2 regions of the Buttiauxella sp. JUb87 genome follow, and region 2 is predicted to be linked to the other one. Evidence: predicted binding sites of a transcription regulator. Region 2 holds the regulator's gene; the other holds the start of a gene.
The links. Region 2 encodes ArgR, which controls arginine synthesis, uptake and breakdown. Its sites were predicted from a motif close to ANTGAATAAAAATACANT; they were not measured.
Positions count from the first base shown of each region.

Region 1 (4,427 bases), on a different contig from region 2:
ATGAAACCGCATTCGCCATGACGGTGCATAAATCTCAAGGGTCGGAATTCGAGCACGCCGCACTGGTTTTGCCAAATCAATACACCGCAGTGGTGACGCGTGAGCTGGTCTACACCGCAATCACTCGTGCTCGCAATCAATTGTCTTTGTACGCCGATGATCGGGTGTTAGAAAAAGCGATTGTAACGAAGACGGAACGTCGTAGTGGATTGATGGACAGTTTTAGCTAGCCTTTTCAGGGCTAGCTTAGGGTGCTGACAAAGAAGGAAAAAACGTGGTTTTTCCTTCTTTGTGGTTATTAGCCGAAAATCAATAAATTGATTTTCCTTGTTTTTTATTTGGTGATATATGTTCGCTTTGCGAAAGAATAAGGTTTGTCATCAACCTAAGCTAAATCAGCCATCAACACTTTCGAGCGGCGCTGGTAGTTGTACATCTCTTTTTTGCTTTCTGGCAGCAGTTCAACATCAACCGGCATAAAGCCCCGTTCCTGGAACCAGTGAATGCTCCGGGTTGTCAGCACGAACAGTTTGCTCAGCCCCATTTGACGGGCTTGCGTAGCAATACGCTGCAACAAAACTTCACCGCGTGATGAACTGCGATAATCAGGATGAACTGCAACGCAGGCCATTTCACCAATGCCCTCTTCCTGGAACGGATAGAGTGCAGCACAAGCGATGGTCAGGTTGTCGCGCTGAATAATGGTGAACTTGTCGATCTCCATTTCCAGCTGCTCACGCGAGCGGCGCACCAGAATCCCTTGTTGTTCCAGCGGACGAATCAGCTCCAGAATACCGCCGATATCGTTGATGGTGGCACGACGAATTTGCTCCGCACTCTCCATCACAATCTGCGTACCAATACCATCGCGGGAGAACAGTTCCTGCAACAGCGCACCATCTTCTTGATAACTGATTAAATGACTGCGACGCACGCCGCTGCGACAGGCTTTCACTGCACCACGCAGAAAACGCACGGTGCCAGAGTGATAGTCCCCGGCTACTTCAAGCTCTTCAATGCGTTTTTGTGCATCGTTAGGGAACAGTTCTGAAACGATATTGCCGTTGTCATCGATAACGCCCTGAGAAGAGCAGAAGCCAATCATTTTTTCGGCTTTCAGTTTGACCGCCAGTTGCGTGGCAATCTCTTCTGAAGTGAGGTTGAAGCTTTCGCCCGTGACGGAAACCGCGACCGGGCCCATTAGTACGATTGCGCCGTTATCAAGCTGACGGTGAATGGCTTCTTCGTCGATACGACGAACACGGCCACTGTGGCAATAATCCACGCCATCATCCACGCCCAACGGTTGCGCAATAATAAAGTTGCCGCTGACGACGTTGATATGCGCCCCTTGCAACGGTGTGTTGCCAAGGCTCATGGACAAACGTGCTGTGATATCCAGTTGCAATAATCCTGCTGCCTGTTTTACCAGCTCAAGGGTTTTTGCATCAGTGACACGCGTATGTTTGTGATAGATAGGTTCATGATTATGCGAAGCCAGATTGGCATCTATTTGCGGGCGCGCGCCATACACCACCACCAGACGAATTCCCAGGCTGTGTAACAGCCCAATATCATTGACGATACTGGAAAAGTTCTCGTGTTCAATGGCTTCGCCGCCAAGCATAATGACAAACGTTTTTCCCCGATGGGCATTTATATAGGGAACAGAATGGCGGAATCCCTGTACCAGTTCGGTTCTACGTTCCTTCACCACGGCAAGCCCTCGCTGCATGATTATTCGTAATTTCTGTATTTTTATTCTTTTATTGCTTCAGGTGCAAGCAGGATTTACCGCAAAGCAGAAATTTCTGCATCTGGCTTGTCAGGGGCTTGATTGCGAATGTTTACCCTTTTATGAGTGACAGTATGGGGATGTTTCGCTAAAGTTTTCGGCTCAAAAAATAAATGTCGTTATTTGGTTCACGGAAAAACACCGCTCAGGAGAGCTATGTCTGATTCCCGTTCTTTAATTAGTCGTCGCCGCTTATTGCAGGGCGCAGGCGCTATGTGGCTACTGAGTGTCAGCCAGGTTGGCTTTGCAGCCTCGAGCCTGGTCGTGGCGGTGCGTGTCTGGCCGGCATCGTCTTACACTCGTGTCACACTGGAATCGAACAAAGAGCTTAAGTATAAGCAGTTCGCACTGAGCAACCCCGATCGGGTGGTGGTGGACATTGAAGGTGTGAATTTAAATTCAGTATTGAAAGGTATTGGCGGCCAAATTCGTGGCGACGATCCTTTTATCAAATCGGCGCGTGTCGGGCAGTTTGATCCGCAAACTGTGCGCATGGTTTTTGAGCTCAAGCAGAACGTCACGCCGCATCTTTTCGCCCTGGCACCGGTAGCAGAATTTAAAGAACGCCTGGTGATGGATCTCTATCCGGCCAATATGAACAGCGAGCAAGATCCGCTGTTAGCCCTGCTGGAAGATTACAACAACGGCAAACTGGACAAAGATGCGCCACCGTCACCTGAACAAGGGCCGAAGCCGGGTAAAGCCGGGCGCGACAGGCCAATTGTGATCATGCTCGATCCTGGGCACGGCGGGGAAGATCCCGGTGCCATCGGGCCAAATAAGACGCGCGAAAAAGACATTGTGCTGCAAATCGCTCGTCGCCTGAAAGCGCTTATTGATAAAGAAGCGAACATGAAAGCCTATATGACGCGTAACGAGGATGTGTTTATCCCGTTAAAAGTCAGGGTGGCGAAAGCGCAGAAGCAACGTGCTGATTTATTTGTTTCTATTCATGCGGATGCGTTTACTTCAGGCGCGGCACGCGGCTCCTCGGTCTTTGCACTTTCAACCAAAGGTGCCACCAGTACTGCGGCAAAATTCCTTGCTCAAACACAGAACGCTGCCGACTTGATCGGTGGGGTGAGTAAGAGTGGTGACAGGTATCTCGACCACACGATGTTCGATATGGTGCAGTCGTTGACCATCAACGATAGCCTTAAATTCGGCAAAGAAGTTCTAACCCGATTGGGTCGAGTGAACAAGCTGCATAAAAACAGTGTTGATCAGGCTGGCTTTGCCGTGCTGAAAGCACCGGATATTCCATCGATTCTGGTGGAAACCGCATTTCTGAGTAACGTTGAGGAAGAGCGCAAACTGCGTACTGCAACTTTCCAGCAGGAAGTTGCGGAGTCAATTCTGGCAGGGATTAGGGCGTACTTTGCGGATAGTTCGCGATTAGCACGGCGTGGATAGAGCCAATTTATTGTCGGATGACGCTTGCGCTTATCCGACCTACAACTGCATTTCGTAGGGTGGACATCAAATCACCCGGATTTCAGATACAAAAAAACACCCGTTAAGGTGTTTAAATGTTGGTTGCGGGGGCCAGATTTGAACTGACGACCTTCGGGTTATGAGCCCGACGAGCTACCAGGCTGCTCCACCCCGCGTCCGTAAACTTCTTTAGTACCCAAATGATTTTCATCATTGCGCTAAACTTCAGCGTCTTAGTTGGTTGCGGGGGCCAGATTTGAACTGACGACCTTCGGGTTATGAGCCCGACGAGCTACCAGGCTGCTCCACCCCGCGTCCGTATAACTATTTACTGCTAATGGTTTTCACCACCGCGCTAAACTCAGCGACTTTTTAATTGGTTGCGGGGGCCAGATTTGAACTGACGACCTTCGGGTTATGAGCCCGACGAGCTACCAGGCTGCTCCACCCCGCGTCCGTGGAAGCGCACTATACTCTGCTCGGCTTTTGATGCAACCCTTTTTTTAAAAAATACCCGATTTGTCTCATCTAACTGATAATAATTTAATTTAAGTACAAATAACGAACACATCTGGGCTGTGCGAGGCGCAACTCGTTTAAATCTTGCGGCGTGTTTGCTATCTTCCCGTGGCGTAATGCGGCATAAACAGGGCGAGGAAGTAATGATAGGACGTTGGACGAAGTACATTGTAACTGGGGTAATGGTTGCCATTCTGGCTGGCTGTTCCTCGAAACCGACAGATAAAGGTCAGCAATATAAGGACGGGAAGTTCACCCAGCCATTTTCCCTGGTCAATCGCCCGGATGCGGTAGGGGCGCCCATTAACGGTGGCGACTTTGCTGAGCAAGTTAACCAGATTCGTTCTGCCTCTCCTCGCCTCTATAATAGCAAGAGCGATGTTTACGGCGCGGTTCAGCAGTGGCTGCAGGCCGGTGGCGATACCAGTAAGCTGAGCCAGTACGGGATTGACGCCTGGCAGATGGAAGGTGCCGACAACTACGGCAACGTGCAATTCACCGGCTATTACACACCAGTCGTGCAGGCGCGTTACACCCGTCAGGGTGAGTTCCAGTATCCGATTTACCGCATGCCACCAAAACGCGGACGTTTACCTTCCCGTGCCGAAATCTACAGTGGTGCCCTGAGCGACAGCTACATTATTGCTTACAGCAACTCCTTAATGGATAACTTCATTAT
Region 1 covers NZ_SNVY01000016.1:21,465-25,891, forward strand. The annotation lists gene recD (exodeoxyribonuclease V subunit alpha) at 1-230, shown strand, start outside; gene argA (amino-acid N-acetyltransferase) at 386-1,717, opposite strand; gene amiC (N-acetylmuramoyl-L-alanine amidase AmiC) at 1,952-3,208, shown strand; tRNA gene EC843_RS23965 (tRNA-Met) at 3,329-3,405, opposite strand; tRNA gene EC843_RS23970 (tRNA-Met) at 3,468-3,544, opposite strand; tRNA gene EC843_RS23975 (tRNA-Met) at 3,607-3,683, opposite strand; gene mltA (murein transglycosylase A) at 3,892-4,427, shown strand, end outside.
Region 1: a site for ArgR is predicted at 1,750-1,767, ahead of argA (amino-acid N-acetyltransferase). Genes of this name have one in related genera too.

Region 2 (4,427 bases):
GATGTCCGATTAACTCATGCTATTCTGCTTCCGGTTTATCATTGACTAACTCAAATACATGTTTCTGAAGATATTACGCTCGGTGGTGATTGGCCTGATTGTGGCGGGATTGTTGTTGGTAACGATGCCAACGCTTCGCCAGAAAATCATTCCCTTAGCGCCCTCGAACTTTGACAGTGCCGACGAAACGCCGCTGAGCTACAACTCAGCGGTGCGTCGTGCTGCGCCTGCTGTGGTCAACGTTTACAACCGCAGTGTCGGCAGCAATGCCAGTAACCAGTTACAAATTCGCACTCTCGGCTCTGGTGTCATCATGGATGAGCGCGGCTACATCATTACCAACAAACACGTCATTAATGATGCCGAGCAAATTATCGTTGCTCTGCAAGATGGTCGCGTTTTTGAAGCGTTACTTGTGGGTTCTGATAGCCTGACCGATTTGGCCGTGCTGAAAATTAATGCCACCAGCCTCCCGGTGATTCCAATCAACAATAAGCGCGTACCGCATATTGGTGATGTCGTCATGGCGATTGGTAACCCGTATAACCTCGGGCAGACCATTACACAGGGGATCATCAGTGCTACCGGTCGTATCGGCCTTAGCCCCTCCGGCCGCCAGTCGTTCCTGCAAACTGACGCTTCAATCAACCACGGTAACTCAGGCGGCGCATTGGTTAACTCGCTGGGCGAACTGATGGGTATCAACACCCTGTCGTTTGATAAAAGTAACGATGGTGAAACCCCTGAAGGTATCGGCTTCGCCATACCAACACAGCTCTCCACCAAAATCATGGATAAGCTGATTCGCGATGGCCGCGTGATTCGTGGCTACATTGGGATTGGCGGGCGCGAGATAACGCCATTACATGGCCCCGCAACCGGCATTGATCAGATTCAGGGAATTATCGTTAACGAAGTGACACCTGACGGCCCGGCGGCTAAAGCAGGTCTGCTGGTTAACGACGTGATTATCTCTGTGAACCACAAACCCGCAATTTCAGCTTTGGGCACCATGGATCAGGTGGCGGAGATTCGTCCAGGCTCTGTCATTCCAGTTGAAGTGATGCGTGAAGATAAGAAGCTGACGCTACAAGTCACGATTCAGGAATACCCCGCGACAAACTAATAAGTCGCAGGCGAAAAAAAACCGGAATCTACATTCCGGTTTTTTTATCTCTAAAGCTCAGGGTTTATTTGTTAACAAACTCTTCGCCAAGGGTAATATCTTTCTTCAGAGTATCCAGCATCCCTTCCAACGCCTGGTGCTCGAAAGCGCTCAGTTTGCCGTAAGATTTATGCTCTGCGATACCGTTTTTACCCAGCAGCAATGGCTGAGAGAAGAAACGAGCGTGTTCGCCATTCCCTTCAACGTACGCACATTCAACCACATTGCTTTCGCCTTGCAGCGCGCGAACCATTGACAGACCAAAGCGCGCAGCTGCCTGGCCCATTGACAGGGTTGCAGATCCACCACCCGCTTTAGCTTCTACAACTTCGGTCCCAGCATTCTGGATACGCTTAGTCAGGTCAGCAACTTCTTGCTCGGTGAAGCTAACACCAGGAATCTGCGACAGCAGTGGCAGAATGGTCACACCGGAGTGGCCGCCAATGACAGGAACTTCGATATCAGTCGGCTGTTTGCCTTTCAGTTCCGCAACAAAGGTGTTGGAGCGGATGATGTCCAGCGTAGTCACGCCAAACAGTTTGTTTTTGTCGTAGACACCTGCTTTTTTCAGCACTTCCGCAGCAATCGCAACGGTGGTATTCACTGGGTTTGTGATAATACCGATACAGGCTTTCGGGCAAGTTTTAGCAATCTGTTGAACCAGATTTTTCACGATTCCCGCGTTGACGTTAAACAGGTCTGAACGATCCATACCTGGTTTACGTGCCACACCCGCAGAGATCAGCACGACATCTGCACCAACCAGTGCAGGTGTTGCGTCTTCACCGCAGAAACCTTTGATTTTCACATCAGTAGGGATATGACTCAGATCGACTGCAACACCAGGGGTTACCGGTGCAATATCATACAGGGAGAGTTCTGAACCTGAAGGCAGTTGGGTCTTGAGTAGAAGGGCAAGCGCCTGGCCAATACCGCCTGCTGCGCCGAGGACTGCAACTTTCATCCTAAACTCCTTATTATGGTTAGCAAATAGGTGCCGTAACTCCATGCGGTGGCGACCATAATCCAGGGAAGGGGTAATTACAATCTTCCCGCTTTAGGATTGCGAGGTTGAGCATTCCTGAAACGTTACTGCTGCATTTACTCGCCGGGTGGAAACGACGCCTTAGCGCCCGGTCACAACCTGATGTTGTCACATCAACGGCGGTTACATTACCCCTCCATCCGCAGCAAAACAACATCATTTTGATAACATTTAGTTTACTTGGCATCTTATTTTAGAGTCGTGACGAAGGCATGTTTCTCGATAACAAAATTTGATAATATCCGCCTCTTTCATAACATTATTTCAGGCCTTCACCCAGCCAATAATTTGCATAACAATTCATTTAAATGCATAATAATGTTATCTTCGTTGACCTGAACATGGGTGATATATGCGTATTTCCTCAAAACAAGAAGAATTAGTCAAAGCGTTCAAAGCATTATTAAAAGAAGAGAAATTCAGTTCTCAAGGTGAAATCGTTCATGCTTTGCAAAATGATGGTTTCGAAAACATCAACCAATCCAAAGTCTCTCGTATGCTGACCAAGTTTGGTGCGGTGCGTACCCGCAACGCCAAAATGGAAATGGTGTACTGCTTACCAGCCGAGCTTGGCGTGCCAACAACGTCCAGCCCGCTGAAAAACCTGGTACTGGATATTGATTACAACGATGCCGTTGTTGTTATCCACACAAGCCCAGGGGCGGCACAGTTAATTGCACGTTTGCTGGATTCGTTAGGTAAAGCTGAAGGTATTTTGGGCACGATTGCCGGTGATGACACCATCTTTACCACCCCGGCAAGGGACTTCACTGTAAAAGAATTGTATGAAGCAATTTTGGTGTTGTTCGAACAAGAGTTGTAAGCATTACTTCCGTATTCCCGCTGTCAGTACGGCGGGAATAACACCTTCATAACAATCCCCTGGCTGTCATCGTTTATACGTAAATCCCCTTATTTAGGCTTTCCCCAAATCTAAACATCTCTCTCATCAGCCGGTTATGTGATGAATCGCACAAAAAGCTAATTCATGGCATCTCATTGTTTTTACTTATACTTAACAAAAAATCAGCAATAAAAGACTCATTTTAATAACTTTACGTAATATAAAAAGCCTCTATTATTGTAAAGTTTCATAGAGAATAATTAGCGTGGTATTAATTTTGTAGGTTATTAGTGTATACTTGATTTTGTGATGAGGGTCACGAAATGAAGACCCCAATAAAAGAATACGACGAGGCGAAAATTATGAACATGAAATCAACTTTAGTTACCGCAAGCCTGCTCTCGATGCTGTCATTCGGCGCTTTTGCAGCGACATCTATTAATACCGAACAGGCACAAAACCGCCAGGCGATGGGTTCAGTGTCTGTCAGCCAGGTCGGTAGTGCTCCGATGGACATGCACCAGTTGCTGAATAAGAAAGCTGAAGAGCAAGGCGCTTCTTCTTACCGCATCATTGAAGCCCGTACTGGCGACCAATGGCATGCAACAGCAGAGCTGTACAAGTAACAGCCCGGTAGCAATAAGCAAAAGCAATACAACGATAATCCAGACAACGGCCCCAAGAACAATAAAGCAGTTTAGCCCTTCCGGTCGTTGAGAAAACCATTCAGGAGTAAAGATTATGAAAACCAAATTAACTATCGCAGCACTGAGCCTTTTCTCTGTTATCTCTTTCGGCGCTAACGCAGCCGCACATCAGGTAAACAGCGAACAAGCACAAAACATGCAATCTATGGGTAGCATTTCTGTCAGCCAGGTTGGCAGTGCACCAATGGATATGCGTCAGGAATTATCACAGAAAGCGACTAAAGAAGGTGCATCGGCATATCGTATTACCGAAGCACGTAGTGGCGATGCATGGCACGCTACCGCTGAACTGTATAAATAAACCCTCGTCGTCAAAACTGACGGCTTTGCCCCCGCTCGCGGGGGCTTTTTTATGCCCTAACATCATGGTTAACCACGTACGTTGAAACGCAATTGCCCTTCCAGTTCCTCTTCTGCTTCGTCGAAAAGCAAAATCAACGCCCCGTAGCGCCGTCTTTGCATCTCCGGCAGGTGAACAAATTCTATTTCCACCGGGAGAGGTAAGATGCCTCCAACGACGACATCCCATAAACTATCGAGATCGTGAACCTGTTTTTTCTCAAGTTGAAATACCTGGATAAAGTGACGATAGAATCCCGGCTGATCTTCTATCTGACTAAAATCAAAGGTGTATTTTTTCATTACTTGCCACCTTAACCAGAGCAC
Region 2 covers NZ_SNVY01000002.1:798,627-803,053, forward strand. The annotation lists gene degS (outer membrane-stress sensor serine endopeptidase DegS) at 59-1,126, shown strand; gene mdh (malate dehydrogenase) at 1,191-2,129, opposite strand; gene argR (transcriptional regulator ArgR) at 2,563-3,033, shown strand; gene yhcN (peroxide/acid stress response protein YhcN) at 3,417-3,680, shown strand; gene yhcN (peroxide/acid stress response protein YhcN) at 3,796-4,062, shown strand; gene EC843_RS11920 (hypothetical protein) at 4,131-4,403, opposite strand.